DNA from 2 places in the Stenotrophomonas sp. K-6 genome. Region 1 is predicted to be linked to the other one. Evidence: riboswitches for the same ligand, from Rfam matches in the RefSeq annotation. Region 1 holds a riboswitch; the other holds the start of a gene.
What was found. Region 1 has a riboswitch for thiamine pyrophosphate ahead of AC13F7_RS12590 (TonB-dependent receptor). Riboswitches for the same ligand answer to the same signal wherever they lie in the genome.
Positions count from the first base shown of each region.

Region 2: linked by a shared signal. The riboswitch ahead of thiC (phosphomethylpyrimidine synthase ThiC) and the one ahead of AC13F7_RS12590 (TonB-dependent receptor) in region 1 are both predicted to bind thiamine pyrophosphate.

Region 1 covers NZ_JBSPUC010000003.1:476,231-487,730, reverse strand. Annotated here, with positions in the region: gene AC13F7_RS12625 (hypothetical protein) at 1-45, opposite strand, end outside; gene AC13F7_RS12620 (alpha/beta fold hydrolase) at 255-1,634, shown strand; gene AC13F7_RS12615 (H-NS family nucleoid-associated regulatory protein) at 1,758-2,174, shown strand; gene AC13F7_RS12610 (hypothetical protein) at 2,255-3,184, shown strand; gene AC13F7_RS12605 (hypothetical protein) at 3,256-3,489, shown strand; gene AC13F7_RS12600 (TonB-dependent receptor domain-containing protein) at 3,633-5,684, shown strand; gene pnuC (nicotinamide riboside transporter PnuC) at 5,733-6,329, opposite strand; gene AC13F7_RS12590 (TonB-dependent receptor) at 6,326-8,491, opposite strand; TPP riboswitch at 8,559-8,654, opposite strand; gene AC13F7_RS12585 (phosphotransferase enzyme family protein) at 8,694-9,830, opposite strand; gene AC13F7_RS12580 (translocation/assembly module TamB domain-containing protein) at 9,930-11,500, opposite strand, start outside.
Region 2 covers NZ_JBSPUC010000001.1:679,170-690,669, forward strand. Annotated here, with positions in the region: gene ilvC (ketol-acid reductoisomerase) at 1-941, opposite strand, end outside; gene ggt (gamma-glutamyltransferase) at 1,597-3,315, shown strand; gene AC13F7_RS02955 (BCCT family transporter) at 4,006-5,574, opposite strand; TPP riboswitch at 5,823-5,924, shown strand; gene thiC (phosphomethylpyrimidine synthase ThiC) at 6,065-7,942, shown strand; gene AC13F7_RS02965 (ion channel) at 8,040-8,717, shown strand; gene AC13F7_RS02970 (winged helix-turn-helix domain-containing protein) at 8,969-11,302, shown strand; gene AC13F7_RS02975 (helix-turn-helix transcriptional regulator) at 11,417-11,500, shown strand, end outside.

The DNA of each region.
Region 1 (11,500 bases):
TGCCATGGCCAGGCCACGGAAGCTGAAAGCGGTTGAGGTGAGCATCGTTGGATCCTCCAAACGTATCGGTGTGGAATCGAATCTGGTGGCCGAAGATTGCCGGAACATTGCGTACCCTCCACTGAACCGCCCCCTGTTCAGGTTGGAGTCCGGCCGGTCGATGCGAACGCCATCCGGACGTTACTTCCGGCATTCGCAGGATGAGTCGGTAAAGCCGCATCGTCACGCTCCGTCTACCGATGAGTCAGTCGCCCATGCTTCGCGCCGCGCTATATGTTGTGTTGCTGGTCGCCCTGCCCTCACTGGTCCATGCAAGAATCCAGGCTTCTGCCGTGTCGTGCGACGATGCGGCGCCGTCGCCGCAGCTGCGCGACTCGCGCTGCATGACCGTGCAGGTACCCCTGCGGCATGCCGAACCGGACGGCGAAACGATCTCGTTGTTCGTTCGTCGCGTTCCGGCAGCGACCGATCTCGCAAGACGAGGAGAGGTCTGGTTGCTGTCCGGCGGTCCCGGCGAAGCCGGCGCCTCGCTGTATCCGATGCTGTCTACCTACCAGCGCGCGTTCCCGGGCTTCGACCTGGTGATTGCCGATCACCGCGGCACTGGACGCTCATCGCGGATCTGCCCGGTTCAAGAGGCACCCGACAGCCCAGACGGTGTGGGGCTTGCCGGGACCGAATGGGGGCCGTGCATCGGGGCAATGTACGCCAACCCCACGCGGACCATGGCGTTTTCCATCACCGAAGCCGCGCAGGACCTTGGTCTTCTGATCACAAGCCAACGCGGCAGCGGCGAGTTGCTGGTATATGGCGTTTCCTACGGCACCCAGCTCGCGCTGCGGGCGTTGCAGGTCGCACCCTTTCCGCTGGACGGACTCATTCTGGACGGCTTGGTGCCACCCGAGGCAACCCAGCAGTGGGACCTGAGCCGGCGCACGGCACTGGTGGACGAAGTCGGCCGTCAGGTGCTGCGCGGCCCTGATGTGGCGGCGTACTCGCAACTGCTTGCGTCTGGACCTGATGCGTCTTGGCGTAAGCAGGTGCCCGGCGGCGACCTGCGCCGGTTCTATGGCGCGCTGCTGAGCTTCCCGGCGCTGCGCGATCGTATTCCACAGATGACGCGGGACCTCTCCCGCGGCGATGCCCGCTCGCTGGAGCGCACAGTGACCGACTGGAATGCCGCATTGGCGCAGCTCGGACAAAGCGGGGACAACCGCCCTGCCCTGCCCCTGGTGATGCTGATCGCCGCATCGGAAAACAATGCGCGCCCGGACCTGACCAAGGCCACGGTGGAGGCCGAGGAAAAGGGGAAACTGTTCGTCAGTCCGATTCCTGGATTGTTGGTCGACAGCCCGGTGCCGCGCTATCCGCGCGACGCGTGGTTCGGCAAAACGCCAACCGGCCTGCCAAAAACGCTGGTGGTGCACGGCACACTGGATCCGAACACGGCTTACGCTGGTGCCCGCGAGCATGCCGCCGAGCTCGCCAGGACCACGGCACTGACATTCCACACAGTAGACGGTGGCGCGCACCTGCTGGCGTTGGTTGCGCCATCCTGCTTCGCCAACGCGGCGCGGGCCTTCGTTGAAGGGCGCAAGGTGTCCCAGCGGTGCACAGAACCGAAGGAGCCCTGATCCTGGTCGAACGGCTTGGCGCCAGCGCAACCGCTGTTCCAGGCAGCATCGCGCGCGAAAAGATGACTTCACACCGGCATTTGCTATGGTGCCCACCGACAGTCCCCTCTTACTTGGAATTCCATGCCCCGCAAGCCCTCCACCGCCTCCTCCGCATCAACGATGAACGCCACCTTGGCAGCTGCGGTCGCGCGATCGGGGATGGATGAAAGCGCGCTGCTGCGGGCCGCCACGAAGGAGGCGTTCGAGCGCGCACTCGTGCTGCTTACCGCCTCCTACGCCGATTTCAGCCCGGAACAACAGCGCAGGATCCGGGCAGCGGTGGGCAGCGAGGGATCGGCCAGCGCCATTGCACGCGCCAAGCCAGCGAAAGTCCCCCGCGAAGCGCTGCCGCCCCGCTTCTGGCTGCCGCACAGCGGTGCCACCTGGTCCGGCCGCGGGCGCATCCCCGGTGCCTTCCTCGCCTGGGAGGGCACCGTGGCACATACCGAATGGAAGAAAACACACCCGGATCAGCGCTTCCCGTCCTACCCGGGCTGAGCAGGCACTGCGTTTCGCGACGCAGGGCGATTGATCCAAACGACTATGATGGTCGCCATTGAACGAAGCAGTGGTTGCACATGAGTCGCGGAATCAAGATGCGCAAGGCCGTGGGAACGCACGGCACCCTGCACCGGTTGGCCGACCTGCAGAAGCGCCATGACGCGCAGCAGACCCTGCCCACGTTGCTCTGCGATGGCTGCGCCGTGCCGGTCCGATTCGTCCCCGCGCACGACAGGAGCGGTGCCGACGGCGCCTTTCCCGCCTCGGTTCCTGCGTACATCGCGTTGAACAAGGGGACTGAGCACCTGCCAGGGTGCCGCTACAACGCCCCCTCACATCTCCAGACCCTGCTCGCCAGCGGAACCGATCCCGAGTTCCTGCCCGCCTTGGGTGATGGCGCGTATGAGCTGCGCCTGTTGATTCTCCAGCAGGCCCTGAAGCGCCGCAGCGCCGGATCGACCCTGCTCCCGGCCGACGCGCCACTCGACGGTTACCTGCGCACCCTCACCGACCTGCTGATCCTGCAGGCGATGTGCGAGGACGACGCGCTGCTGACCTCGCAATTGACCCTGCGCCTGGGCAAGAAGCGGGTCGACTGGGCGAATTTCCTTTACGGCCAGGACCGCTACGACGAAGCATGGGAACGGCTGGGCACGGCATCCAGCGAGCTGCCGCTGGCGCTGCTCGGGACGGTGCGGTCACATCGCACGCCGCAGCCCGGTGATCCCCATGGCGTCACCTTCCTCAACTGTGCTCCGAAGTATCAGCAGACCGGCGTGACCGACCGCAGGGACTTCTACGAAGTGAGCGTCGGGCACGCCGATGCGGCATGGCTGAAGTCCTACCCGGTGGGCGCGGCGATCGTGATGTTCGGGCTGTGGCGCCAGGGCAGAAGCACCACCGCCTCACGGCCGCACCCGACCGACCCGCGCCGGACCATCACCAGCATCACCCACAAGCTGGCACTGCGGCCGGTGGTTGCCGGACAATTGGTCTTGGTGGAATGACCGGTTCGTTGGCGCCCGCCTGGTTGCCAACGTGTTCCATGGATGACATCGCTATAAGGAGATAGCAGTCGATGAAGAAGAAGCACTACTGGTTTGTCGCGCGGTCCCATGGCTGGGGATGGGGCCTTCCGTGCGCCTGGCAGGGATGGGTGGTTTACGCCATCGCGTTCGCCCTTCTGGCGGCCGGGCCGTTCGTGTTCTCGCCCTTCAAAGAACCGGTGGTATTCCAGGTTTGCACGTGGACGGTGGTGGTAGCGCTCGTCCTGATCTGCTGGAAGAAAGGGGAACCGCCGAGCTGGCGCTGATAAAGGGGACACACAGCAAACGTATCGTTACATTTCAAATGCGAATGGTTCGTGATACGATTGTTAAGAGTTGTTGAAATTCCCCACACGGACGTCCCCAAGCCATCGCCAGCGGACCCCTCTTTCCCAGGAGTACTGCGTCGATGTTGTCCCCCTCTCCCCGTTCCCGTCGTTCCGTTGCCACCCTGACTGTCGCCATTGGCCTTGCCCTGGCGAGCCAAGCGCATGCAGATGCCTCCGCAGATGCCGCCTCGGCCAAGCAGATGGACACGGTCGTCGTTACTGCCACCGGCGCCCAGCAGTGGATCAAGGACGCGCCGGCCAGCATCAGCGTGATCACCCGCGAGGAGATCGAACGCAAGCCGGTCAGCAGCATCGGCCAACTGCTGAGCACCGTTCCCGGCGTCACCGGCGGCTATGCGCTGTCGGGTGCGCAGTCCAAGATCCGCCTGCGCGGCCTGCCCGAGCAGTACACCCTGATCCTCATCGACGGCCGCCGCCAGGGCAATTCCTCGGGCGTGAACTACCGCGATGATCTGGGTCCTCAGGATCTGAACTGGCTCTCGCCGGACATGATCGAGCGCATCGAGGTGGTCCGCGGGCCGATGTCCTCGCTGTACGGTTCCGACGCCATGGGCGGCGTGATCAACATCATCACCCGCAAGATCGCCAACGAATGGGGCGGCTCGGTCACGTTCAACTACAGCAAGCCCGATTCCCCTACCCGCGGTGATACCACCCAGATGGGCGCGCTGTTCAGTGGCCCGCTGACCGAGAACCTGGGCCTGCGCGTCGGCGCCAATGTCACCAACCGCGAATCGGATACCGGCCGCCGGCAGACGCCCGGCAACAAGGCCGAGAACGCCAACGCCCTGCTGAACTGGCGCGTCAACGACGACCACACCGTGGGCTTCGAAGCCTCGCGTGGCGAGCAGCGCAACAGCGGTGCCGGCGCGGTCGGTGCGTGGGGCCTGTCCAAGCTGGTGCAGACCGGCTACGTGGTCATGCACGATGGTCGCTACGGCGATGCCGCCACGTCCAAGACGACGCTGGTGCAGAACGACTACGAAGACAAGGGCAGTGCGGTCGGCAACCACTCCAAGGAGACGGTGTTCGATACCGCGTTCACCCGCAGCTTCCACTGGGGCTTCGAGCAGAGCTTGAACGTGGGCGGCCAGTGGAAGCGCGAAGAGCTGAAGAACACCGACACCATCGGCACCGTGCCGGTGACCTGGACCGGCACTGGGCGCATCAGCCCGGTCAGCGAAGCCGACTCCTGGGCGCTGTTCGCCGAAGACCACATCACCCTGCACGAGCGTTTCATCCTCACCGTGGGCCTGCGCTGGGACAACACCGACAACTACGACGACAACCTCAGCCCGCGCGTCTACGGCGTCTGGCACCCGTCCGATGACTGGACCGTGCGCGGCGGTGTCTCGCAGGGCTTCCGTGCGCCCACGCTGAAGCAGGGCACGGCCGGCGCGGCGACGCAGTCCGGTGGCAACGGCTGCACCGCGTTGACCGTGGAAGGCTGGACCAACCGCTCGGTCAGCGCCGATGGCACCACCGGCTGCTACATGGCCGGCAATCCGAACCTGGAACCGGAAACCAGTACCAACTACGAGCTGGGCGTCGGCTTCGACAAAAACGGCTGGTCGGCCTCGGCCACCTACTTCCTCACCGATTTCGATGACAAGATCCAGCAGGTTCCGCTGCGCGAGATTCCCGGCCAGACGACCAGCTTCGTCAACGGGTTCTGGTGGACGGTCGCGCAGAACATCCAGAAGGCCCGCACCCGCGGCGTGGAAGCCAGCGTCACCGTGCCCCTGCATGAGCGACTGAACTGGATCACCAACGCCACGCGCATGCTGGAATCGAAGAACCGCACCACGGGCGCCAGCCTGCTGGTGGTGCCCAAGCTGACCGCCAACACCTCGCTGGACTGGCAGGTCACCGATGCGTGGTCGCTCAACCTGAGCGCGCAGCACATCGGCGAGCAGCTGGTGTCCTCCACCAGCGCGACGTTCGCCAAGGCGTACACCACCTGGGACCTGGTCACCGGCTATGACGTCAACGAGCATCTGACCGTGCGCGCGGGCGTCCTCAACCTGGGCGATGTCTCCACCATCGAGGAAGGCAACAACTACGACGGGGGTGCGCGCACCTTCTTCGTGGGTGCCACGGCGCGGTTCTGACCGCGCCGGGTCGAGTGCAGACCTGAAGCAACCCAGGGCGGCGCGGACTTAACCGCGCCGCCCTTCTGCGTTGTGGAGCAGCGCATCGTTGCGCGCCACCGTCCATGCCCGCAACCCCGTTACGGCCAGGCCGACGAACACCAGATACAGCACGGCGGTCACGTGCAGTGACTTGACCATGTACATGCCGACGTAGACGACGTCGACCAGGATCCACAGCCACCATGCGGCCGTGTGACGCCGCGCCTGCCACCACTGGGCGACCAGGCTCAGCGCAGCCAGCATTGCATCCAGCCACGGCAACGCTGCATTGGTAAGGAAGTGCATCGCCGCGCCGAGCGCAATCCCGAAGGCCACGCCGATGCCGAGGTCACGCCACATCGTCACCCGCGCCAGCGGCACGATCGCGACCCGGCCATCGTCCTCGACCTGGCCTCGCCAGCGCACCCAGCCGTACACCAGGAAGCCACCGAAGACGACCTGCAGCAGCGTGTCCGAGTACAGCCGTGCCTCGGCGAACACCAGCGCGTACAGCGCGACCGAGATCAGTCCGACCGGCCAGGCAATGGTGACCCGGCGCGTCATCAGCCACACGCCAAGCATGCTGACGATGGCGGCCGACCACTCCAGGATTGCCGGGTTCATAGTGCGAACGTGACCGACAGCCGGGCCTGACGCGGTGCGCCCGGGAACAGGTAGTAGTCGCCGGAACTGCTGCCGGTGTCACGCCAGTAGAAGCGGTTGAACAGGTTGTCCACCGAGAGGTTCCAGGTCACCGGATGCTCACCCAGCTGATGTCTGAAGCGCAGGCCGGCGTCGAACACGCTATACGCCGGTGCGCTCACGCGACCATCGGCAGTGGCCACGTTGGAGGCCGCGTAACGCCAACCGCCGGTCAGCCCCAGGCCGGTCACGAACGGCAGCTGGTACTCCGCATGCACGGTCGCGCGCGTCTTGGGCACGTTGATCAGCTGGTGGCCTTCGTAGTCTGGCGTGCCGGCATCGCGGGCGCGGGCGCGCAGCACACTGGCGCTGGCGGTCAGCGACAGGCGCTCGGTGAGCTGGCCCTGCGCGGTGAGCTCCAGCCCGGTATGCGTCTGCTGCCCCTCCTGGACGAAGCTGTAGCCGGCATCACTGCCGTCCGGCTTGGCGTACTGGAACGGCTGCGAAGTGCGGAACAGAGCGGCACCCAACGTCAGCGCATCGCTGGGCACGTACTTGACGCCTACTTCGGTCTGGCGCGACAGCACTGCAGGCAGGAACGTGCCTTCGTTGGAGGTCCAGAACGGCGCTTCCTGGCCGAGCGAAATCCCGCGCACGTAGCTCACATAGGCATTGACCTCATCGGTCGCCTTCCAGACCAGCGCGGTCTGCGGCAGGAAGCGCGACAGGCGGCTGTGGCGCTCGGGGTTGCCGCGCTTGTCATAGGCACGCTCGTCCAGGCGGACAAAACGCCCGCCGGCCAGCCACTGCCACTCGCCGAAGCTCATCCGGTCCAATGCGAACACTGCGGTCTGCGCACTGTCCAGACGCCGCGCGGAGGGGCCCGGCATCAGCGGCGACGGTTCGAACTGCGGCACCTGCGCATCGTGGATGTTGGCGGTGCCCACGTACTCATTGACGTTGCGTCGCTTGTCCACGGTGCGCTCGAAACGGTCCGCACCCACACTCAGCTCGTGCCGGACATCGCCGGTGGCGAAACTGCCGCGCAGCTCGCCACGGAATTCCAGGTTGCGGCGGGTGTCGTCCGGGCTGCGGTAATCGTAGATGTCGTAGTCGCCGTTGGGCGCGAAGTAGTTGCCCGGCACGCTGCCATCGGCACAGCCGGCGGCGTAGTAGCAGCCGTAGGCGAAGGCGACGTTGTCGTCGATCACCGAGCGGCTGTAGCTGGCCGACACCCGCGATTGCCACCTCGGGCTGAAGTCGTAGGTATGCAGTGCAGTGAGGTTGGTGCTGTCGATGCCGACCGGCCGCTGCCACGCCTGGTAGCCCAGCATGTGCTTGCGGTCCACGCCGCGCGGCAGCTCGGTGGCGCCCAGCAGCTGATAGCCCGAGGCCGAGCGCTGCGCGCTGGTCTGGTAGTTGGCGTCCACCTCCAGCTTGCCGCGTTCGCCGATCAGCCAGTCGGTGGCCAGCGAGTAGAAGTTGCGGCGGCCATCGGCGTGGTCGATGTAGGAATCGCTGTCTTCCCAGGCGGCATTGAAGCGAACGCCAAAACGCGGCGACAGCCAGTGGCCGAGATCCACCGCGGTGTAGCGGGAGCCTTCCGAATCGGTGCCGAGGGTGACGTTGCGGACCTCGGCCGGGCGCTTGCCCACGTAATTGATGATGCCGCCGGGCGCCATGACGCCCGCGGCGAGACCCGCCTCACCCTTGAGGATCTCCACCGACTGGATGTTCTCCAGCGCCAGGCGCTGCTCGCCGGTGATGGCCAGCCCGTTGAAGCGGTAGCCGGTGCCGGTATCCAGCGGGAAGCCGCGGATCGCGATGTTCTGGTAGTAACCGACCGGCGCGTAGCTGTCGCCCAGCGAGGCATCGTTGCTGGCCAGTTCGGACAACGTGCGGACCTGGCGGCTGTCCAGCAGATCGCGATCCAGGACGTTCACCGAGGCCGGGGTGCTCTTCCAGTCACCCGCGCCGAAACTGCTGGTCTGCGTGGTGGTGGCTGCCGGCTGATGCGCCTGCACGCGCACGGCGGCGAGCTCGGTCGGCGAGCGCTCGGGCGCGTCCGCGAGATCGTTGGCATGAAGTGGCAGCGCGGCGCAGAGGGCGGCGGACAACAGCGTGGGGCGGAAGCAACGGTTCATTCGATTCGTCATCAGCTGGGGGAGACGAAGCGAAGGCACGCAGGCGCACCGACCCATCACGGCGGTATGCCTGCTGCTCAAAGCTCCCTACGCCGGTGCAAACCGGATCAGGTTCCAAGGGACTCTCTCAGCCTGGTTTCGCCAGGCACCCCCGCTTCTGTGACTATTTCACTACAAACCGTACGGATTTGCGAGCCTGCCCTCAGGCGGCGGCGTGCAGCGCCTTCAGCAGGCCCTGCCCTGCCGGGGTGCTGAACCAGTCAGCATGCCCGAGCAGGAAGGTGTGGTAGGCCACGTCGGCATTGGCCGGCGAGTGCGTCACGCCCTCGAAGTACTCCACTTCCGACAGCGCGAAGTCGAGCTGGACGATAGGGAGCAGGTCGGCCAGCAGGTGCACGCGCTCGGCAGACAGCGGCACGATCTCGCGGTAGCCGGCCAGCAGAGCCAGCGCGATATCCACGCGCACGGCCGCCTCGCCGCTTTCCAGCGCCAGCCAGGCCACCGCGTTGCGTTCAATGGCGGTGGCCAGGTCGAACAAGGCACTGGTCGGCGATGCCAGGCCGACATCGAGCACGGTATCCACCACGTATCGCTCGCCGTCCTGACGCCAGAGCAGGTTGGACACATGGAAATCGTTATGCGCCCAGAGGCGCGGCTCGGCCTGCAGGCGCTCAGCCAGCCCGGCGTGCCAGGGCAGCACCGCCCGCCGAAGATCGGCCTGCCAATCCTGGCGCGCGAGGTAGGCCGCCAGGCCCGGACGATCGCCGAGCCCGGCCTGCAGGGCCGCGATAGGATCGGCGGCGCGGAGCAGATCATCGCGCGCGACCAGCAGGTGCGTGCTGCGTTGGGGTGCGTGATAGCTGGCTGACGCGTGATGCAGTCGCGCCAGCATCCGGCCGGCCTCGCGCGCCTGTGCGGCGTCGGTCAGCAATGTCCAGGACGGCGCATCGCGGTAGATGTCCTGCCCACGGCCCACGGTATGCAGCTCGTAAGTCCAGCCATCGTGTTCGACCGCGGTTGCGCCGTCCCGATCATGCAATACCTCGACCACGGGCACGCCCTGAGCGGCGAGGTGCTGGAGCAGGCGATGCTCTTCGGTCAGCCCGGCCGCCGTGCGTACGCTGCCATGGTGACGCTTGACGAACACCCTGCCCTGTTCGCTCTCGACAATGGCGGCGGCGGACATCGGCCGCGGGCTGTGCCACAGCACCTGGCTCGCTTCGCCCAGCTGCGGAAACCGCTCACGCAGCCAGGTGATCTCCCGGTCGGTGATGGCGGGCCAATCGGCGGCCACCTCATCGTTGTTGAGGCCTTGAACGCGGTGGGGGCTGTTGCTCATGGGATGACGGGTCGATGACGGCGAGAGGCACGCTGTCACCAGACAGAGGGCGCGGCGAGGATACCAAGCCGGGCCCACCGAGGGGAGCCAATCACTCTGTCAGGGCGTGCCGTTGCCCTGCTTCGTGGCGGCCGGCTTGGCCGGCAGCAGCCGCGGCTGCTCGGCATACCAGTCGCGGGCGCCGGCAAGGTGCCACTTGCGCTGCTGGCCCTGCAGCTCGATGCCGGCCCCCAGCACGCCCCAGCGCAGGTAAAGATCGCCGCGGCGCTTGCCATGACTCAGATCCAGCCGCGCCTGCAGGGACAGCCGCTCGTTCTCGGCCTGCAGATCCTCCACGATCAGCTCGCCACTGCGCCAGCGCAGCTGCCCACTGGCCTGCACCTCCCCGGAATCCAGCATCCCGAGCACCCAGCGCGGGTATTCGCTGCGCTGGGCGAACACGCCGAGCAATGGCCCGGCATCGCGCAGGCGCAGGTCGGCCAGGCCATCCACCTGGAACGGCGCGGCCGCATCAATGTGGCCACTGCGGATCGCCACCTTGCCCCACCAACGCCCGTCACTTTTTTCATCCCCCACGTGGATGTTGCGCAGGTCCACGGTGGTGCCGCCGAGATCGAACTGGCGGCTGTCGAAATCCGCACGCTGCAGGCGCGCCTGCAGTTGCGCATCGCCGCGCATGGCGATGCCCGCCACACTGAGCCGGGCCCCGGTGCCGCGCAGATCGGCACTGCCCTTGCCTACCCGACCGGAGGCATCCAGCGAGACATCACCGCTGAGCAGACCGGTCCCGCCGAGCAGGCGCACGTTGTCGTTGCCCAGATAGCGGTTGTAGGCGGTGAGGTCGGGCACCCGCGCATCGGTGAAACGCAGCTGGGCGCGCATGCCATCACTCAATTCCTTCAATCGGGCATCGCCGCGCAGGGTCAGCGCCAGCTGGCGCCCATCGAACAGCACCGCCTTCGGCGCATTGGTGGGCGCAGCCTGGAAGCGCGGGATCTGCACCTTCAGTTCCGCCTGCGGTGGTTCGCCCTCCACGATCCGGCCCTGTGCATGGGCGTCGCCGCGCATCCTGACCCCTGCAACCTCGGCCACGGCAGCCACCTGCGGGATATCCACCGTGCTGCCCGGCGCCAGTTGACCATCGGCGAGGATGACGTCTGCCTTGAGCAGCCCACCGCCATCAAGGTGGAACCACGGCTTTTTCACGAACAGATCGCTGATCCAGTTGAGCGACTGGAACTGCCAGGCGCCCTGCACTTTGCCAGACAGCCGTGGAAGCAGCTCGCCCGGCGCCTGGAACGGAATCTTCCGGCCGGTCACGCGCAGATCGGCATTGAGTTCGCTGCCCGTTTCCGGATCACGCGGTAGCCGGGCCTGGACGCGCATGTCCTGCGCCACGTCCAGTTGCAGCGACAGCAGGCCACGGTCATCGGCGTGGACGCCGGCATGCAGGGGCAGCCGCCAGACCAGCCGGCTGCCCGGTCGCAGCGCGCCCTCTTCCAGGGTCACGTCCGCGGTGAGGCGGGCATTGGAGACCGCACTGCCCACTTTGACGTGCGGGCCACCGGTGTCGATGCGCAGGCCTTGGCTGCGGGCATCGATCTGCAGCTGCGCCCAGGTGATGCCAAGTTTCTGCAATCCCGGCGCGTCGTCACGATAGTGCCGCGGGA
Region 2 (11,500 bases), on a different contig from region 1:
GCGCGCAGTTCTTTGCCCACCTTCTCGATCGGGTGCTCCAGATCGGCCTGCTTGAACTTGTTGTAGTTCGGCAGGCCCGCTTCGTACTCGGCGACCCAGTTCTTGGTGAAGGTGCCGTTCTGGATATCGGTCAGTACGTCCTTCATGCGCGCCTTGGTGCCGGCATCGATCACGCGCGGGCCGCTGACGTAGTCGCCGTACTGCGCGGTTTCGGAGATGAACTCCAGCATGCGGGTGATGCCGCCTTCGTAGAACAGGTCCACGATCAGCTTCAGTTCGTGCAGCACTTCGTAATAGGCGATTTCCGGCTGGTAGCCGGCTTCGACCAGCGTCTCGAAACCGGCCTGCACCAGGGCCGAAGCGCCACCGCACAGCACGGCCTGCTCGCCGAACAGATCGGTTTCGGTCTCTTCCTTGAAGGTGGTCTGGATCAGGTTGGCGCGCGCGCCACCCAGGCCACCGGCGTAGGCCAGGGCGAACTCGGCGGCCTTGCCACTCTTGTCCTGGTAGACCGCCCAGATGCACGGCACACCGCGGCCGATCTCATACTCGCGACGGACCAGTGCACCCGGGCCCTTCGGTGCGACCAGCACCACGTCCAGATCCGCGCGCGGTTTGATCATGTCGAAATGCACGTTCAGACCATGCGCGAACAGCAGCACCGCGCCCTGTTTCATGTTCGGCGCGAGCACATCTTCGTAGAGCTTCTTCTGCACCATGTCCGGGGTCAGCACGGCGACCAGATCGGCCTCCTTCACTGCCTCGGCCGGGGCTTTGACGGTGAAGCCATCGGCCTGTGCCTTGACCTCGGTCGGACCGCCCGGGCGCAGCCCGATGACGACATCGAAACCGGATTCACGCAGATTCAGCGCGTGCGCGCGGCCCTGGCTGCCGTAGCCGACAACAGCGATCTTGATCTGGGGCAGGTCGTTGGTGCTCATGGGGGAGGTCCTTTGGAGGCAAGAAAAAAGAGGGCCGACGGTCAGCGACGCGTCGGCCCATCAGGGGAAGGGGTGGCACCGGCCTGGCCGCGAGCACACGCGAACGCACCCGCCGTGGGGGCGGTGGGCGTCGGCTGGCTCGAGGTGGGCTGGCGGGTCATGGTGGAAGGCAACTCGGAGGGGAGGATGGAAATCGAAGGGTTCTGAAACGAAAAAACCCGCACCTGGTCGGGTGCGGGTTTTGATGGATACCTGGCAGTCTTGCTTACACGCCGGTCCGTCCCGCACCTGTTGGTTGGGTAATAAGTACGAGGACGAGAAGCGAATGGATCGAGGCCGCGCCGTGGTCGGCGTGCTCGATGGATTCGCGGGTGGCTGTGCGCTGCAACATGAGATCGAGAAAACCACACGGGTTTTGGCGGTGTCAACCCTGGAAAGACAATTTCCATCGGTTTCGCCTGCATCCACCGCAAGGCCCCGCCGCACAAGGATGGTTGCGGCTGAAAGCGTTCCGGTGAACCGGAATTCAGCATTTTGCCGGGCGCAATTGCGCGGATTCGGGGCCGATGTTTCATCCGAGCATGACCATGGTGGGATGTCATTCGGCGGCATCTGCCGCCACCATCAGCTCGCTACCACCCTCAGGAACCACCCCGTGCCCTCACGCCTTGCCCGCGGCCTGCTCGCCGCCGCCATCCTGTGTGCGCTGCCCGCCGCAGCCATCGCCGCCGACCGGATCACCGGCCACACCTTCGCCACCCGCTCGGAGGTGATCGCTCCGCATGCGATGGCCGCCACCTCCCAGCCCCTGGCGACCCAGATCGCCCTGGACGTCATGAAGTCCGGCGGCTCTGCGGTGGATGCCGCGATCGCGGCCAATGCCGCCCTCGGTTTGATGGAGCCGACCGGCAACGGCGTCGGCGGTGATCTGTTCGCGATCGTGTGGGACCCCAAAACCGAGAAGCTGTATGGCTACAACGGCTCGGGCCGCTCGCCGAAGTCGTTGACCCTGGCCGAGTTCCAGCGCCGCGGCCTGAAGGAGATCCCGGCCACCGGCCCACTGCCCGTGTCCGTCCCCGGCGCGGTGGATGGCTGGTTCGCGCTGCATGACCGTTTCGGCCGCAAGCCGATGGCCGACAACCTCGCGCCTGCGATCCGCTACGCCCGCGAAGGCCATCCGGTCGCCGAGGTCATCGCCTATTACTGGGACCGCTCGGTGCCACGACTGTCCAAGTACCCCGGCTTCACCGAGCAGTTCACGATCAACGGCCATGCCCCGCGCAAGGGCGAGATGTGGAAGAACCCGAACCTGGCCCACACCCTGGAGCAGATCGCCCAGGGCGGCCGCGATGCCTTCTACAAAGGCGAGATCGCCCGCACCATCGGCACCTACTTCAAGGCCAATGGCGGCTACCTGAGCTATGAGGACATGGCCAGCCATCACGGCGAGTGGGTGGAGCCGGTCAGCAGCAACTACCGCGGCTATGACGTGTGGGAGCTGCCGCCGAACAGCCAGGGCATCGCCGCGCTGCAGATCCTCAACGTGCTGGAAGGCTACGATTTCTCCAACATCCCCTTCGGCTCGCCCGAGCACGTGCACCTGTTCGTGGAAGCCAAGAAGCTGGCCTTCGCCGACCGCGCGCGCTTCTATACCGATCCGGCGTTCCACCCGGCCCCGGTCGATAAGCTGATCTCCAAAGGCTACGCCGCCGAGCGCCGCACGCTGATCTCGATGGACAAGGCGCTGAATGAAGTGCAGCCCGGGACGCCGAAGCAACTGAAGGAAGGCGACACGATCTACCTGACCGTGGCCGACGCCGACGGCATGATGGTCTCGCTGATCCAATCCAATTACCGGGGCATGGGCAGCGGCATGGCGCCGCCGGGCCTGGGCTTCATCCTGCAGGACCGCGGCGAGATGTTCGTGCTGCAGAAAGATCACCCGAATGGCTATGCGCCGGGCAAGCGACCGTTCCAGACGATCATCCCGGGCTTCGTGACCAAGGACGGCAAGCCGTGGATGAGCTTCGGGGTGATGGGCGGTGCGATGCAGCCGCAAGGGCACGCGCAGATCGTGATGAACATGGTCGATTTCGGGATGAATCTGCAGGAAGCCGGCGATGCGCCGCGCATCCAGCACGAGGGCTCGACCGAGCCGACCGGGCAGGCGACGGCGATGAGCGATGGCGGCGAGGTGAATCTGGAAACCGGGTTCCCGTATGAGACGGTGCGCGCGTTGATGCGCAAGGGTCACCGGGTGGTGTTCGCGGATGGTCCGTATGGTGGGTATCAGGCGATCCTGCGGGATCCCGAGTCGGGTGTGTATTACGGGGCGTCGGAAAGCCGCAAGGATGGGCAGGCGGCGGGGTACTGATTCCCCAGTGCTTCGTAGCGCCGACTGCTGGTTGGCAGAATCGCAGGGCAGAGCGTAAAGCAGGACGTAAAGCAGGACGTAAAGCAGGACGTAAAGCAGGACGCTTTGGGGCTGCGGGTAGTGGTCCGGCCTGGGTGGGTTTGCGGGACCCGCCGCAAGTACGTCCATGTAGGCTCGTATGCCGCCATCCATGGCGGCATACGGTCCCGCCAACCCACCCAGGCCGACCCACCCACAATGGGTCGGTGCGCATGGCAAAAACGGTAGAGCCACGCCATGCGTGGCTGCTTTGTCTCAGCGGGGATCCGATGCGTCGAGCAAACCGATGCATCGGATCCTCGCTCGGCTGCGTTGTCCAAACGACCTGAAGCGCACTACGCGAAACATCGGCTGTGTCGAGCGTGGCTACGCTGCTCGCGTTGGAACTCTGAAACTGTCGGTCGGACGCGCGCCATGCCGAGCATCGCTCGGCTGCTCTCCCAGAACCACCATGAAACTGTGAGCGGGACGGGGCGGGTGGGTTGTCGGGACCATGAGCGCCATGGATGGCGCGACATGAGCCTCCAAGGACGGATTCACGGCGTGTCCCGCCAACCCACCCGTCCCGGCCCGCCCACCGATAGCCCGGGAAGCGTGCCGCTCTAAGCGACCAAGCTGACCAACCCGACCAACCCGACCAACCCGCCCCCCCTAAGGCGCCCGAGCCGCCTCATCGCGCGTTTCTTCCTGCGCCGCGATCTCGCGCTCGATCCACTCATCCATCAACCGTCGCGCGCGCTGCGCACGGCGGCGCTGCAGCGCATGCTCCATATCCAGCACCCGATACAACGACCACATCACCGCCAGCATCAACAACGCAAACGGCAGTGCAGCGATTGTGATCATCCCCTGCAGCGCATTGAGACCGCCAGCCAGCAGGAGCACGCCCGCGATCAACGCAATCGCCACGCCCCACACCATCCGGCGCGCCAAGGGCGGATCACCGGCCTCCTCCGTCGACATCGTCGCCAGCACCAGCACCGCCGAATCAGCCGAGGTCACGAAGAAGATCATCAACAGCACCAGCGCGATCACCGACAACACCGTGGGCATCGGCAGGCTGTCGAACATCGTGAACAACACCGTCTCGTAGCCATTTCCCAGCGCCTGCGCCAGATCCACGTGGCCGAAGATCTGCGACCACAGCGCCGTGCCGCCGAATACCGAGAACCACAGGAAGCCCAGCACGCTCGGTGCGATCACCACGCCCAGCACGAACTCACGGATGCTGCGCCCACGCGAGACGCGCGCGATGAACGAGCCCACAAACGGCGCCCATGCGATCCACCAGGCCCAGTAGAAGATCGTCCAGTCCGCCACCCAGGTGCTGCCTGAGAACGGCGACATCCGCAGGCTCATCGTCACCAGCGAATTGAGATAGGAGCCGATCGTCGTGGTGAACGTATCGAAGATGAAGCCCGTGGGCCCCAGCACCAGCACCAGCGCGAGCAACAGTGCGGCCAGGCCGAGATTGAAATTGGACAACCACTTGATGCCGCGATGCACGCCACTGGTGGTGGACGCCATGTACAGCACGAACGCCACGGCGATGATGGTCAACTGCACCGGCACCGAGGCCTGGATGCCGAATACGCGCTCAAGGCCAGCGGCGATCTGGATCGTGCCGAAGCCCAGCGTGGTCGCCACGCCGATCGCCGTGGCGACCACGGCTGCCACGTTGACGACCGTGCCCATCCAGCCGCGGTGTCGTGCACCGATGATCGGCTGCAGCAGATCGCTGATCAGTCCACGGCCATTGCGGTTGAACTGGAACCACGCCATCGCCAAGCCGATCAACGCGTAGATCGCCCATGGATGCAGGCCCCAATGGAAGAATGCGTAGCGCATCGACGCGCGTGCCGCTTCCATGCTTTGCGGTGCCAGCCCTTCCGGCGGCTTCACGAAATGCGAGATCGGCTCTGCCGCACCCCAGAACACCAGGCCGATGCCCATGCCGGCAGCGAACAGCATCGACATCCAGCTCGCGTTGGAGAAGTCGGGCTCGGCATCTTCACCGCCGATGCGCAGCGATCCGAAGCGGCCGAAGGCCAAGTACATCAGGAAGGAGAGGGTGATGAACACCACCAGCAGGTACAGCCAGCCGGTGCTGCGGATGATGGTGGACAGGCCGCTCTGGACGACCTCGTTGAAAGGGCCCGGCGCGAGACCGGCAATCAGCACCAGCAGTGCGACCAGTGCGATGGAAATGCGGAACACCATGCAGGCGTGTCTCCGATCAGTAGGGGCGAGCCGAGGCTTGCAATCTCCAGCGGCACAGCGGCAACGACTGGGGCGGATCAAGCCGGTCGAGGCCGGTCAGTACGGACGTCGATGGCGTCGAGCAGCGCGCATATTGCGCCGCGGCATGGTAGTGCATCAGTTGTCGGCGGCATGTTCACATCCAAACCCGATCGCGACGGGATGCCGCCGCCCAATGCGCCAGCGGCCACCGCTTTGTGCTCTAATTCGCCCCGAAGCGGGGGTACCGCGGCCCAGTGGCCAAGGTTGAGACAGTCCCTTCGAACCTGATCCGGTTGATACCGGCGTAGGGAAGCTTCGCATCTGCAGATGCATTGCGCCGTAGGGCAATCGTGCCCGGAGACCGCCCGCAATCCGTCCGTCGAGCGCCGCCGTTTCGTCCCTCCCATGCGAATCCCTCGCATAGAACCGCACAGTCCCTGTGCGGGGATTGAACCTAGGACGATCCTCGATGAACGCACAGCCCTCCGCCCTGCAGCAACAGGCCCAGCAACTCTCCGAATCGGTCACCCGGCCGATTCCCGGCTCGCACAAGATCCATGTACAGGGCTCGCGCCCCGATCTGCAGGTGCCGATGCGCGAGATCACGCTGACCCGCACGCCCACCCTGTTTGGCGGTGAAGAGAATGCGCCGGTCACCGTCTACGACACCTCCGGCCCGTATACCGATCCGGCTGTCGCTATCGACCTCTCCGCCGGTCTGCCTGCGCTGCGCGCGGCCTGGGTGGCCGAGCGCGGCGATACCGAGGTGCTGGAGGGCCTGAGCTCGGCATTCGGCCGCTCGCGCGAGACCGATGCACGGCTCGATGCGGTGCGCTTCCCATCGCGGCTGCAACCGCGACGCGCGTTGGCCGGTCGCAACGTCACCCAGATGCACTACGCACGGCGCGGCATCATCACGCCGGAGATGGAGTTCGTGGCGATTCGTGAGAACCAGCGTCTGGACGCGATCCGAGATGCCGCGCTGCTGAAGCAGCATCCCGGTGAAGCCTTTGGTGCTTCCATCCCGAAGATCATCACCCCCGCGTTCGTCCGCGACGAGATCGCCCGCGGCCGCGCGGTGCTGCCCAACAACATCAACCACCCGGAAAGCGAGCCGATGATCATCGGCCGCAACTTCCTGACCAAGATCAACGCCAACATCGGCAACAGCGCGGTGTCATCGGGCATTGCCGAGGAAGTGGAAAAGCTGGTCTGGGCGATCCGTTGGGGCGGCGACACCGTGATGGACCTGTCCACCGGCAAGCACATCCATGAAACGCGCGAATGGATCCTGCGCAACTCGCCGGTGGCGATCGGCACCGTGCCGATCTACCAGGCGCTGGAGAAGGTCGATGGCCGTGCCGAGGAACTGAACTGGGCGATCTTCCGCGACACGCTGATCGAGCAGGCCGAGCAGGGCGTGGACTACTTCACCATCCACGCCGGCGTCCTGCTGCGTTACGTCCCGCTCACCGCCAAGCGCGTGACCGGCATCGTCTCGCGTGGTGGGTCGATCATGGCCAAGTGGTGCCTGGCGCATCACAAGGAGAACTTCCTCTACACGCACTTCGAAGAGATCTGCGAAATCATGAAGGCCTACGACGTGACCTTCTCGCTGGGCGATGGCCTGCGCCCGGGCTGCATCGCCGATGCCAACGATGCTGCGCAGTTCGGTGAACTGGAAACGCTGGGCGAGCTGACGAAGATCGCCTGGAAGCACGACGTGCAGACCATGATCGAGGGCCCCGGCCACGTGCCGATGCAGCTGATCAAGGAAAACATGGACAAGCAGCTGCGCGAGTGCGGTGAAGCGCCGTTCTATACGCTGGGCCCGTTGACCACCGATATCGCGCCGGGCTACGACCACATCACCAGTGCGATCGGTGCGGCGATGATCGGCTGGTACGGCACGGCGATGCTCTGCTACGTGACCCCGAAGGAACACCTGGGTCTGCCCAACCGCCAGGACGTACGAGACGGCATCATGGCCTACCGCATCGCCGCGCACGCCTCGGATCTGGCCAAGGGCCATCCCGGCGCGCAGGTCCGCGACAACGCGCTGAGCAAGGCACGTTTCGAATTCCGCTGGGAGGACCAGTTCCACCTGGGGCTGGACCCGGAGAAGGCCAAGGAATTCCATGACGAGACCCTGCCCAAGGACGCGCACAAACTGGCCCACTTCTGTTCGATGTGCGGCCCGCACTTCTGCTCGATGAAGATCACCCAGGACGTGCGTGACTATGCGGCGGGGCAGGGGCTGGATGCGCACCAGGCGTTGGAGGCCGGCATGGCCGAGAAATCCGCGCAGTTCCGGAATCTCGGGGCCGAGGTGTATCGGCAGGAATGAGGCACTGGCCGTGGTGGTGGGTGCTGCCACGGCCATCATCCGCCGCCTGCGTGATTCCGGCTAAGCTCGGCGCGAACAGGCAGGGGCGGGGACGACGATGGCGATAGCACGCAGCACCAAATGGTTGGCGATCGCACGCCGGCATCCATCCGCCTGGCTGTTGGCGGTGCAGTTGCTCGGCGTGCTGCTGTACCCCGCGATGGACGAAGCCGGTGCGAGCCGTGCGTTGTTCGGTGCATTCGGCATCGCCGTGCTCGGCCTGGCCCTGTGGGTCGTACGGCGCAGTCCACTGGGCATGTGGGTGGCCCTGGTGCTGGCGATTCCTTCGGTGGTGTTTTCAATCTCGGGCGCGCTGCTGGAACGCCCGGCGCTGGTGACAACGGCGCAACTGCTCGAATGCCTGCTGTATTTCTACACGGCGGGCAGCCTGATTGCCTACATGCTGCAGGACCACAAAGTGACCCGCGATGAGCTGTTCGCGGCTGGCGCCACCTTCACGCTGTTGGCGTGGGCCTTCGCCTTCGCGTTCGCGCTCTGCCAGCAGTGGTATCCGGGCAGTTTCATGGCCACCAGCGAGACCGAACTGCGGACCTGGATGGAGCTGCTTTATCTCAGCTTCAGCTTGCTGTCCGGGGTGGGACTGAGTGACGTGGTGCCGATCCATCCCCAAGCCCGGGCGTTGGTGATGCTGGAGCAGTTCGCAGGCGTGATGTACGTCGCATTGGTCGTCTCGCGCCTGGTCGGATTGACCATGATCCGGCGCATACAAAACTGAATCGCACATAAAAAATTCGCGCCCGGAGGCGCGAATGCTGAATCAATTTATGTAATTTCGTCGGCGAGAGAGAGCCTGATGTTGGCCGCACACACAGGTGCGGTTAACCCACATAGGCTAGTATTCGCCGCCTTCAGTGTTTTTGCGCTTTGCGCTGATGGTTTGTGCGGAATCTGGCGGTTCGTTCGATCGTTGTCGATTGTGATGAATGCTGCGTTCCCCGTAGTCCTGCATTCACTCGTGTCACCGGAATGATCAACAACGACAGTGAGCGACCCGCCGCCGATGTAGTCCGAATCGGCGATTGCACCGTAATACTTTCCTCGCGGGAAGTCATGGTGGTGGGCGTGCGTCGCCCGCGTCGTCTCACACCGAAGGCGCTGGGCGTATTGAAAGCACTGATGCGCTCGCCCGGTACCGTGGTGACGCGCGATGAACTGTTCGCCGAGGTGTGGCCCGATACGCTGCCCACCAATGACGTGCTTACCCAGGCCGTCACCCAGTTGCGCAAGGCCTTCGCCTCCGACGAAGACGCGGGCACCGCCTACATCGAAACCATTGCCAAGACCGGTTATCGCTTGCTGGTGCCGGTGAGCGTGGTGGAAGAACCGCGTGTGCTTGGCGAGGTGGACGACGCAGCGACGGGCGTGCTCGTCGATGCCGCACTGCCTGGTACTGTTACGCCGGTACTCCACCGGCAGGCGGACAACCCGATGCGCCGGCGGTGGCGTCGGATCCGCCGCTATGTGCTGCTGGCCGTTGGCCTTGCGATGCTGATCGCGATGCTGGTCATGGCCGCGCTGCTGGTGCAGCGCGAACGTCCCGCCACGGCAGTGGAAGCCGCCGTCGAGGACGGTACGCGTGTGATCGGCAGCCCGGAGCGCCCCTATCGTCTGATCACGGCATCATCGGGTTTTGAAACCTATCCCACGTTGTCCCCGGATGGCTCGCAGGTCGCTTACGAAGCCGGCGTGCCGTCGCGCCAAGGCAGCGTCATCAAGGTCCAGACCTCGGGCAACGCCCCGGCGCGCGTCCTGATGGACACGCCGGACACCTACTCGGACCGCTTCCCGAACTGGTCGCCCAATGGACGTGACATCGCGTTTGCGCGTTTCGGCCCGGAGGGCAGCTGCGAGGTCCTCATCGCCAGCGCCACCGGCGGCGCGCAGCGCCACGTCACGCGCTGCGACGGTACCGAGCTGCTCAGCTTCGACTGGACGCCGGACGGCCGCGGCCTGCTGTTCGGCTCGTTGTCGGGCACGTACGCGCACCGTGGCATCCGCACCTTCAATCTCGCCAGTGGCAGCTGGAGCGCCTTGAAGTACGACATGGACCCGGACAGCTTCGAATACGCACCGCGCTATTCGCCGGATGGCCGCTGGATCGTGTTCGTGCGCAATCCGCAGGTCGGCGATCTGTGGCGCATCCCGGCCGAAGGCGGTGCGCCCGAGCAGCTCACCAACGATTCGGCCGAGATCCGCGGTTGGGCGTGGCGCAGCGACAGCCGCCACATCGTGTTTGGTCGCCGCGTCGACAGCGAAGCGCGCCTGTACGAGCTGGACACACGCACACGCACGCTGCGTGATCTGGGCCTGGACGATGCCCAGTCACCGGCGCTCTCGCGCAGCAACAACATGCTCGCCTTCATGCACCGGCGTGCGCAGTTCGGTCTGTTCAAGGTGCCGATCGGTGCCGACGGTCCGGGTGTTCCCGAACGCCTGTTCGCATCGGGTGGTCGCGATGCGCAGCCGATGATTGCTCCGGATGGCCGCCAACTGGTGTTCAGTTCCAACCGGTCAGGCAGCTATTCGCTGTGGTGGGCGGATCTGCAGCGTCCCGAATCCCTGCGCCCGATCGAGGGCCTGCGCCCGGAAACCCGTCAGATTCCGGACTGGTCGCGCGACAGCCGCCATCTCCTGGTCCTGGGGCGCGACGAACATGCCAACCCCGCGATCTTCGAAGTCTCCCCGCGCGATGAGCAGACGGTCCGCTTGCAGGTGCCGGCCGCGCAGCCACTGCAGGCGCTGTACGGGCAGCGGCCCGGGCAGATGCTGGTGGTGGAGCGTGATGAAGATGAGCGGATGCGCCTGTCCCTGTTTGATCGGACCACCACGCCGTGGCGCCTGCTGGGCAGCATCGAGGGTGTCTCCCAGGCACGCTACGACGTGGCCGGCGAGCGCGTGCTGTTCACCCGGCTCTCGGCCAGTGGTCTGTGGTCGGCCGATGCGGCACTCACCCCGCAGAGCATCCGCCAGGTGCGTGACGACCAGCCGTCGCGGTGGCGTTACCGGGCGTGGACCGTCTCCGGCAACGGGCAGATCGATTACCTGTCCAATCGCGCTGACTGTGCGACCGCGTTTGCACGGCTCAGCGCGACGACCAGCGACACCGGCGCCTGTCTGGACCCCGAGCGGCTCGGCACCGGCAATGGATTCAGCGCCAGCCCGGACGGCAGTGCCGTGTATGTGGCCTTGGCGGTGGCCGATGGCTCCGATATCGGCATCATGAGCCTGCCCGAACCGACCACCTCGTTCTTCCCCGCGTTCTCCAACCTCATGTTTATGAAGGGAAAAGACCCTTCGTAAGTTCTTCGTGAGGTTGTCGTGGCGAATTCGGATCAATCTCGCCAAGACGTCCTGAGGGAAGTGGCCTGACTTGGCAAAACTGCACGCCAGCAAAGGCAAACACACGGTGCAGTCATGCGTCAGCTTTCCCTGGCCGATCGCGGTCAATCTCTCTCCCTGGACAAGATCGCCGACGACGGCGTGCTGCCGAGTTGTCTC